Regions from separate parts of the Clostridium chromiireducens genome, predicted to be linked through region 2. Evidence: riboswitches for the same ligand, from Rfam matches in the RefSeq annotation. Region 2 holds a riboswitch; each other region holds the start of a gene.
What was found. A riboswitch is a leader RNA that binds a small molecule or an ion and turns the genes downstream of it on or off. The one in region 2 is predicted to bind S-adenosylmethionine.

Region 1 (3,436 bases), on a different contig from region 2:
AGTATGTTGAAATAGGTTTGCATCAATTTCCTTATTATCCAAAGCTTTATCTGGTTGAATATAATCACTAAATTCTTTAGTTGTAACTGTATATCCTTTAGGTTTCAATGCTGATGCTAACGCTTCTTTAACCATATCGCCATAAGGTCCTGGGCATACTCCGACTAGAATATTCTTATTTCCTTCTTTATTATCTGTTTTTGCTGTTTCTTTGCTACTGCTGCATCCAACTATGCTTGCTCCTATTGTTCCTAATACTATTAATGCCGCTAGTTTTTTAATAATTTTCATTTTTATTCCCCCTATATTTTGCTGATATTATATTAAATTTCCAATGTAATTTTTGTTAGAATTTATCATTGGTTTAAATACTATATTAATTAATTAAAATTACATATTTTTCACTATCTATACTCTTTCAATTTCTCAAGTCTCTTAAGTGCTTCTTTTAATGTTTCTTCTTTCTTTGCAAAATGGAATCTTATATAATTACTTACATTTCCTCTAAAAAAGCTTGATCCTGGTACTGCTGCTACTCCTATTTCTTGTGCTAACCATTCACAAAATTTATAATCATCGTCATATCCAAATTCAGATATATCGACCATAACATAATAGGCTCCTTGAGGTTCATAATACTTAAGCCCTATTTCATCTAACCCATCTAAGAATAACTTTCTTTTTTTCTCATAAGTATTATTTAGTTCTTCATAATACTCATCTCTAAATTCTAAACCTTTAATGGCTGCTTCTTGAAGTGGTGATGCAGCTCCTACTGTTAAAAAATCATGTACCTTTTTACAATTCTCTATTACTTCTTTACTTGCAATTATGTATCCAAGCCTCCATCCTGTTATTGAATAAGTCTTTGACAATGAACTGCAAGAAATTGTTCTTTCAAACATACCTTCAAGTGCCGCTAAATAAGTATGTTTGTAAGGTTTAAATATTATGTGCTCATAAACCTCATCGGTAATAACAAAAGTATCATACTCTTTTGCCAGACTTCCTATATATAATAGCTCTTCTTTAGTAAAAACCTTCCCTGTAGGATTTGATGGATTACAAAGAATTAGCGCCTTTGGATTCTGCTTAAATGCACTTCTTAGTTCTTCTTTATCAAAATTAAAAGCTGGCGGTTTTAATTCAACATATATAGGCTCAGCTCCTGATAAAATAGTATCCGCAGTATAGTTTTCATAAAATGGTGAAAATACTATCACCTTGTCTCCTGGATTACAAACACTCATCATTGCACACATCATTGCTTCTGTACTTCCACATGTCACAAGGACGTTCTCATCTGGATTAATATGAATTCCCATAAACTTCTCTTGCTTTAAAGCAAGTTTTTCTCTAAAGTTTTGAGCACCCCAAGTTACTGAATATTGATGAGGTCCTTTATTTGCAACTTCCTTTAATCCTTCAAGTATTGCCTTTGGAGGATCAAAATCTGGGAACCCTTGAGAAAGATTTATTGATCCATATTTATTTGCTATTCTTGTCATTTTTCTAATTACAGATTCAGAAAACCAGTCTAATCTGTTACTTAATTTCGGCATGTCTTTAACCCCCTAATTTAACTTAGTATCTAAATAATTCTTATCAAAATACTCATATATATTATTAAAGAATAATTCTTTATCTTACATTTAATAATAAAATAAAGAATTATAAAAACTTACTTTAAAAAATAAAAGCACTAGAGATCAAACTCTAGTGCGTCATTGCATAAAAATTCTCCCTCTTATCTATCAGCTAAAGCTGCAGGAATTAGCACCGAATCTTCATAAAAATTTTATTAAATCGGTTGCTGGGTTTCACAGGGCCAGTCCCTCCACCACTCTTGATAAGTTATTTGTTTTTCCTTATTTCCTATAGGTGTAGTATACATTGGTTTTTTTGCATTGTCAATACTTTATTTTTATTTACTAATATTAATTTTCTAATGTTCTCATCAAGCAAAAATAGATATATGCTCTTCTACACTAGATATTTGTCATTCAAATATTTTTCAGCACTTCGTAGAGTTTTCAAATTAGAGAGTTCTAGTAATTTATTCTTAAGGTTTAAATTCCCATAGGCATATCTATTGCATAGAAATTTTAAATATGTTATCATAACTTCACGGCTGAAAAATATATACTTTTCTAATAATTTTCCTGCCAAATTATAAGTTAGTAATACCTTGTAACATCTTGGTTTGGACTAGCTTAAATCTGTACATGTGTTTATTATTTGTGCAGTTTAACCACCATGTATGGATTTATTAATTCTGAAATATTCGTTAAGCTCTTATTTTGAACCTACACTTAAACTACGGGAGCTCAATTATTTAGATGAGACAATGTACTTTCTTATGAGTCCTTGCACGGCATTGAAGGCGATTTAAACATCTGTGAGGGCACCCACCTATCGAAGGATAGGGATCAAAATTAGAGTACCGCTATTTTGGATAATATATAAGACATTCTATGCCAATGCTTAGTTATTAAGCATTGGTTTTCTTATATACAAAACATTACGTTTAAGCTGCTTAAATTATCTTACTCCCGTGTATTTCAGTTGCTCCTGTATATGCAAGAAGAAAATCTCTATTATCTGTATTAACACCCTTGCCAGGCATTATTGAGATTCTTCCATTGGCATAATTAATCAATTCTATTATAGTATCCTTTCCAGATATAGCATCTTCAGCACCACCTTTTGTAAGTATTCTATCTATTTTAAGATCTACTAATTCATCAATAGCAGTATACTTATCCTCTATTTCATCAAATGCCATATGAAAAGTTATACTTAGTGGTTTTGCTAGGCTAATCAACTCTTTTATAATATCCTTATCTATTTTTGATTCTTTAATTGCTCCAATTACAACTCCATGTACTCCAAGATCCTTACACATTTGTATATCATATTTCATTATTTCTATCTCGTCTTTTATATATGTAAAATTGCCTCCTCGTGGCCTTATAATCACCATTATAGGAATATCTAATTTTTCTAATGTTTTCCTAATTGTACCATAGCTTGGTGTCGTTCCCCCTTCCATCAAGTTATCACAAAGTTCAATTCTATCTGCTCCTCTTTTTGCAGCCGAAATCGCTTCTTCATAATTTCCAACACAAGCTTCAAATATAGCCATAATTATTACCTCCAGTATTTTTAAATTACAACTTCAACTTTAATTTAAGTACCTTGACTATGTTTAGGTTGATTTTTATTGTTATATTTAGCGTTTTAAACCTAAACAATTTAATTTTTATCTTTTACTTTATATAATCATATAATTTTTAAAAAGCAAAAGCCAGATAAAATTATATAAAATAATCTGACTTTCATTTTGTGTTTTAGTTTTTTAATATTTTGAATATACAAATATAGCTTCTATATCCGCATTTATTATATTTTCTCCAGCCTCAATTGGTGTAGAAGC
Region 2 (3,436 bases):
CTCACAGCCTTCAATGTTTCCTGAACTTCTTTCTGTTGTGCAGAAACAGTTAATACTAAACAATCTATAAATACATCTTCTTTCCTAATTCCATAATGCGCTGCTCTATCAATTATTTTTTTAGCAATTTCAAATCTTTCTTCAGCCTTTGCTGGAATTCCTCTCTCATCTAAAGTCAAACCGACAACACTAGCTCCATATTTTTTTACTAGAGGTAGTATTCTATCTAAGACTTCATCTTCACCATTTACAGAATTTAAGATAGGCTTCCCATTATAATATCTAAGTCCCGTTTCTATAGCTTTATGATCTGAAGAATCTATTTGAAGTGGTGTATCCATTATTCCTTGAATTTCTTTTATAACCCTATGCATCATAGTAGGTTCATCAATTTCAGGTAATCCAACATTTACATCTAAAATATGTGCCCCCGCCTCAATTTGAGAAACAGCTTGGTTTAATATATAATCAAAATCTCCATTTTTTAGTGCCTCTTTAAATATCTTTTTACCAGTTGGATTAATTCGTTCACCTATTATTCTAACACGATCTATTCTCACAACTTTTGAAGGCGTACATACTGCTGAATAATAACTTCTTTCTACAGCTGTAAGTTTTTTGTCTTTTACTCTTAAGTTCAATTCCTTTATATAATCTGGAGTTGTTCCACAACATCCTCCAATAACTCTGACCCCCGAGTCAATAAAGCTGCATAATGTGTCTGCAAATTCTTCTTTTGTAACATCATATTTAGTTTCATTTCCTATTGATAGCGTTGGAAGTCCTGCATTAGGCTGAACCATAACTGGAATATGTGCCAAATTACATATTTCCTCTATAACAGGTTTCAATTGCTTTGGCCCTAATGAGCAGTTTACTCCTAGTGCATCTACCCCTAATCCTTCTAGTACAAGTACCATGGCTTCTGGAGAACATCCTGTAAATGTTCTTAAATTCTCTTCAAAGGTCATTGTACAAAATACAGGTAAGTCTGAGTTTTCTTTTGCTGCAAGTATTGCAGCCTTAAGCTCATATAAATCGGTCATCGTCTCAATTAGAACTATATCAACACCCGATTTAGCACCTTGAACCACTTGACGTTTGAAAATTTCATATGCTCTATCAAAACTCAAAGTCCCCATTGGTTCCAAAAGTTCTCCAATTGGTCCAATATCTAAAGCAATGTAGGTATTACTATCTCCTTTTGCTTTTCGTGCAATCTTTACTGCAGCATCTACAGCCACCTCTACTTCAAGATTACAAAGCTTCAACTTAAGTTCATTAGCACCAAAAGTATTAGTTGTAATTACATTTGCACCACTTTCTATATATTCCCTATGAATTTCTTCTATTATATCTGGTTCTTTTATATTTAATAGTTCAGGATTTTCACCTAGTTTTAATCCCTTTTTCTGAAGCATAGTCCCCATTGCTCCATCAAATATTAATATATTATCTTTTATATATTCCTTAAGCCCCACAATTTTCGCCCTCTCTTCTAAAACTGCAATTTTGATAATTATTACATTCTTCACAGCTCTTTTTTTTCTTTTTTATTCCATTCTCTACTATTCCTATTATAGCTGTAACAGATTTCCTAGGAAATAATAAATTATTTTCTGATACAGTAAGTCCAATCTTTTTCTGTGCATCCAAAGCTCTTAAAAAACTATTTTGAACATCTAAGGGTAAATCACCATAACCTGGACTATACCTAAAAGTTATATCCATACCTTCCAATGCGGCTTTTTCTTTAACATCATTCTCAACTATGTCACAAACTTCTTCTACCGCAGTAGTAGCACAAGCATCTAATATAAGCGCTCTCGTTAGATCAATCTTTTCATATAATCTTGTCTTTTTCTCTACTTCATTTCCTAAGGTTACTGCCATTAATACACATACCTTAGAATTGCTTAAATGTTCTTTTATATCCTTGCCTTTTAAGACTAAATTTGTAGTTATAACCTCTACACCTTCATCATTCTGATGTATATCTTTATAATTATAGACAACTCTAGGATTTATAATTTTTTTAATCTCTTCTCTGCATTCATCAATTATTGAAATCATCTTTTCATCTATATCTTGCCCTTTATACCCCAGGTACCTTAGCACTTCATCTCTGTTTATCTGTAGTTCATAAGCCCCCATTTGTTCACCACCTTATTGCTAAAATATAAATATGTACTTACATAAAGTTATAAAAAAAAGCCTAAAGGCATTCCTCTAGGCTTAAAACTTCCTAAAACACCTTATCTTTCAGTTCTTACACTGCTGGATTTAGCACCAAGTATACTTCAAAAAAATAAACCGGTTGCTGGGTTTCACAGGGCCAGTCCCTCCACCACTCTTGATAAGTTCTTATATTTAGTGATTATATATTATAAAATATAGTTTGTAAAGATTTTATTTTTCATAGTCTAAATTAAAATATAAACAAGTGCTCTAATTTTGATCAATATATAATTTGTTTTATTTCTTACATGGTTTATTGTTTTACTAACAAAAGAATTATAGAAAATATACTAAAAGTTAAACTTATGAGCATGATATAATTTATAACTTGTACAGTTGTAAAACCTTTTTCTTCCAACCTAAAATGTATTTGACTTCTATCTGCCTGATACACCGGTTTACCTTCCGAAAATCTTTTAAATATAACAAATAAATTATCAAATATTGGAACAGCCAAAGCTAATATTGGTATAAATAAACTCATAACTGTAGCTTGTTTAAACGCACCGTCTAACGCAGTAATACTTAGAATAAATCCTAAAAAATTTGCTCCTGAATCACCCATGAATACTTTTGCTGGAAACTTATTGTAGTATAGAAATCCTAAAATTGTTCCACCCAATATTATAGATAATAATGCTGATTTACCTTGATCAAGTATAAGTGCTGCTAGAAAAAATGTTATCGCAGAAATTAATGACAAACCTCCTGCTAATCCATCCATTCCATCAGACCAATTGATTACAGTGGTAACTCCAAATATCCATGTTATTGTAAGTATAAATTGTATTGTTGAATTCAATTCTATATAAGAATTTGTAAAAGGATTTGTAAACCCTCTAAAAAAAATTCCTGCTTTAAATACAAGTATCGCTGATAACAATTGGATAACCAACCTTGGAAATATGGCAAATTCTTTTCCTTTTGACTTATACCAATCGTCTATTAGTCCAATTAATACTATCATTGTTGCTGCAACAAAAATTGCTAATTGTTTTTTCATATCATCATCTTTATAAAATATAAAATATGATATAAAAAAACCAATATATAAAGCTATCCCTCCACACAATGGTGTTGGAGCTTTATGTTGCTTTCTTTTATTTGGTTTATCTGTAAAATGTAATTTGTTAGCTAGTTTCATAAGAAATGGCATGATAATCAGTGCAATTGAAAGCGAAACTACCATCGCTAATAT
Region 3 (3,436 bases), on a different contig from region 2:
AAACAGAAGCAGATGTTTTGCCAGAAAATCAGATTAACGAAATTGCAACGCAAGTAAGCGGAATTGATGCAATTGTTGCAGGTCATACTCATCTAAAAGTCAATGACTTAACTAAGAAAAATCCAGAAGGAAAAGTCGTGCCAATAGTGGAATCAACAAAAGGAGCAACAGGGATTGCTCAATTTGAAATGAATATTGATTCAAATGGAAAACTTTCAGGGATTTCAACTAAGAATGTTGTTATTGATAAGAATATAGGAGAGGATTCTGAGATAGTAACTCTAATTAAACCATATCAAGATGCAACTTTGAAGTATGTAGATACAAAAATAGGAACTTCAAGTGGAGAGTTCACTGGGCAAGGACAAACAAATCAGCCTACAGCAATTATGGAGCTAATTAATAAGGTTCAAAAAGAATCTGCTGGAACTAAGCTTTCAATTGCTGCACCTTTAAGTTCATCAGCATTCATACCAAAAGGCGATATTACAATAAAAGATATGATGGCGGTTTATACATTTGAGAATTTCTTATATGGTATAAAGATGAATGGTAAGCAGCTTAAAGATTGGATGGAGTATTCTGTTAGATATTATGCTCAAACTAATAGCAGTAATCATGTAGTTGCTAAGGACTCGGCATTAAACATTCCAGATTATAATTTAGATCAACTATATGGAGCAACCTATGATATAGATTTAACAGAGCCTTCATGTATAGTGGATAAAACAACTGGAAGAGTAATTTCTGGAAATAGAATAAAAAATTTAAAAGTAAATGATGTGGCAGTAAAAGATAGTGATGAATTTACTGTTGCCATAAACAATTATAGATATAATGGTGGCGGCGGTTTTATGAAAGCAGCTGGATTGAGTAATACTGATGCAAGTATTGTAAATTATGATTCGGGTAAAGTTCTTGGAGATGACGGTCAAGTGAGAAGCTTGATGACAAATTATATTAAAGAACATGGACAAATATCTCCACAATGCTCAAATAACTGGAATATTACAACAAATGGTTCTACTCAGAAAAAAGCAGCTTAATTATCTTATTGATAATAAAACTATAATATTATTTTAAAATTTATATGTAAATATTAAAAAGTTCTTGCAATATGTTAATCTACTATATATAATGATAGTAATCCGAGCATAATACTTTGGATTAAATGGATTCAATGGTTATTATTTAGAGATTGACAAATGAAAAAAAAATTTATATAATCATTTCAGTAACTAAATTAAATAATCTGATATCTTATCAAGAGTGGTGGAGGGACTGGCCCTGAGAAACCCGGCAACCTAAATATTGTATAAAAGTCGATATTTATATGGTGCTAATTCCAGCAGCATTAGCTGATAGATGAGAGGATAAATTTGAATGGTGTTTTATGCGCTAGAGATTTATTCTCTGGCGCTTTTGTTTTGAGGTATTAATTAAATAATCTGAAAAGTTACTTAAATTACTACCTTAGTTATCCGGAAACTAACAAAACAAAGTCAAAGGAGGAAAATGTGTTTTGATAGAAATTAGAAATGTAGTCAAGAATTTTGGGGAAACACAAGTTATAAAAGACGTATCAATAAGTATTAAAGAGGGCGAAATTTATGGAATAATAGGACATAGTGGGGCAGGAAAATCGACATTACTTAGATGCATAAATGGACTTGAAACTTATGATGGAGGATCAGTAAAAGTAATGGGGAAAGAGGTTTCTTCATTAGCAGGGACTAGCCTTAGAGAATTTAGAAAAGATTTGGGGATGATTTTTCAAAATTTCAACCTTATGCAAAGAAAGAATGTTTTTGATAATGTAGCACTTCCACTTGAAGTGTGGGGATATAGTAAAAATGAAATTCAAAACAAAGTACTAAGATTATTAGATTTAGTTGGATTAAAAGATAAAAAATTAAGCAAACCATCAGAACTTAGTGGTGGTCAGAAGCAAAGAGTAGCAATAGCAAGAGCATTAGCACTAGATCCTAAAGTATTGCTTTGTGATGAAGCAACGTCAGCATTAGATCCTAAAATTACAAAAGATATTTTAGCGTTACTTTCTAAAATTAATAAAGAATTGGGAATAACAATAGTAATAGTTACTCATCAAATGGAAGTAATAAAAGAAGTATGCGAAAAGGTTGCGTTAATTGATGGAGGAAAGATAGAGGCTGAAGGAAAATCAGAGGACCTGTTCTTAAAACCAGGAAAATCTTTAAGAAAATTCTTAGGTGAAGAAGATGAAAATGGAATATTGCCAGAAGATGGAGTTAATATTAAGTTGTTCTTCCCAAGTGATTCTTCTGAAAATGCTCTTATTACAAAAATGGCTAGGGATTTAGAAATAGATTTTTCTATAGTTTGGGGAAAACTTGAAAAATTTAGAAGTGAAATATTAGGTGGGCTTGTAATAAATATTAAAGAGGAAGATAAAGATAAGGTTATAAAATATCTTGAAAATAAAGATATTTTATTGGAGGTGATTGAATAATGAATGAGGTAATAGTAAAAGCTTTAATAGAGACATTAGAAATGGTTTTTGCGTCAACTATTGGTTCACTTATTTTAGGATTTATACCTGCAATAATATTAACAGTTACTGCGAAGGATGGATTAAAACCAAATAAAGTTATTTATACTATTCTAGATTTAATTATTAATGTATTAAGAAGTTTTCCGGTTATTATATTGATGGTAGCAATTATACCTTTAACTAGATTCATTGCTGGTAAATCTATAGGTACAGAAGCGGCGATAGTTCCACTTACAATTGCAGCAGCTCCTTTTGTAGCAAGAATTATAGAATCATCATTAAGAGAAGTTGATAAGGGAATAATTGAAGCGGCAAAATCTTTTGGAGCATCAAATACTCAGATTATATTTAAGGTTATGCTTAAAGAGGCCATTCCTTCAATAGCATCAGGGATCACGCTTACAATAATAAGTATTGTTGGATATTCTGCTATGGCAGGAACCATTGGAGGAGGAGGTCTTGGTCAAGTAGCTATAAGTTATGGATACCAAAGATTCCAAACAGATTATATGGTAGTAACATGTATTGTTTTAATTATAGTAGTACAAGGACTACAAGTTCTAGGAAATTATTTTTACAATAAATTATCAAAATAGGGGGAAAAAATATGAAAAAGAAATCAATTTTATCAGTAGTTTTAGCAGGAGTAGTAGCATTTGGATTAGTAGGATGTGGGGGCACAGCTACTTCAGGAAGTAAAGATTCAAAAAATGATAAGGTAATAAAAATTGGTGTAACACCAAAACCACATAAAGAAATAGTGGATATAGCTAAGCCGTTACTTGAAAAAGAAGGGTATACTGTAGAAATAACAGAATTTAATGATTATGTTCAACCAAATACTGCAGTATCTGAAGGATCATTAGATGCAAACTTCTTCCAACACATGCCTTATTTAAAAGA

Region 1: another riboswitch for S-adenosylmethionine. It lies ahead of D2A34_RS11665 (pyridoxal phosphate-dependent aminotransferase); the one in region 2 lies ahead of D2A34_RS08940 (vitamin B12 dependent-methionine synthase activation domain-containing protein).
Region 3: another riboswitch for S-adenosylmethionine. It lies ahead of D2A34_RS23610 (methionine ABC transporter ATP-binding protein); the one in region 2 lies ahead of D2A34_RS08940 (vitamin B12 dependent-methionine synthase activation domain-containing protein).

What each region holds. Positions count from the first base shown of each region.
Region 1 is NZ_QXDJ01000003.1:83,518-86,953, reverse strand. Features, by position in the region: gene D2A34_RS11670 (MetQ/NlpA family ABC transporter substrate-binding protein) at 1-291, opposite strand, end outside; gene D2A34_RS11665 (pyridoxal phosphate-dependent aminotransferase) at 405-1,562, opposite strand; SAM riboswitch class I at 1,745-1,856, opposite strand; gene D2A34_RS11660 (copper homeostasis protein CutC) at 2,537-3,145, opposite strand; gene D2A34_RS11655 (SIMPL domain-containing protein) at 3,359-3,436, opposite strand, start outside.
Region 2 is NZ_QXDJ01000002.1:786,324-789,759, reverse strand. Features, by position in the region: gene D2A34_RS08945 (homocysteine S-methyltransferase family protein) at 1-1,481, opposite strand, end outside; gene D2A34_RS08940 (vitamin B12 dependent-methionine synthase activation domain-containing protein) at 1,471-2,154, opposite strand; SAM riboswitch class I at 2,253-2,363, opposite strand; gene D2A34_RS08935 (MraY family glycosyltransferase) at 2,492-3,436, opposite strand, start outside.
Region 3 is NZ_QXDJ01000008.1:62,517-65,952, forward strand. Features, by position in the region: gene D2A34_RS23605 (bifunctional metallophosphatase/5'-nucleotidase) at 1-1,046, shown strand, start outside; SAM riboswitch class I at 1,258-1,372, shown strand; gene D2A34_RS23610 (methionine ABC transporter ATP-binding protein) at 1,523-2,491, shown strand; gene D2A34_RS23615 (methionine ABC transporter permease) at 2,491-3,129, shown strand; gene D2A34_RS23620 (MetQ/NlpA family ABC transporter substrate-binding protein) at 3,141-3,436, shown strand, end outside.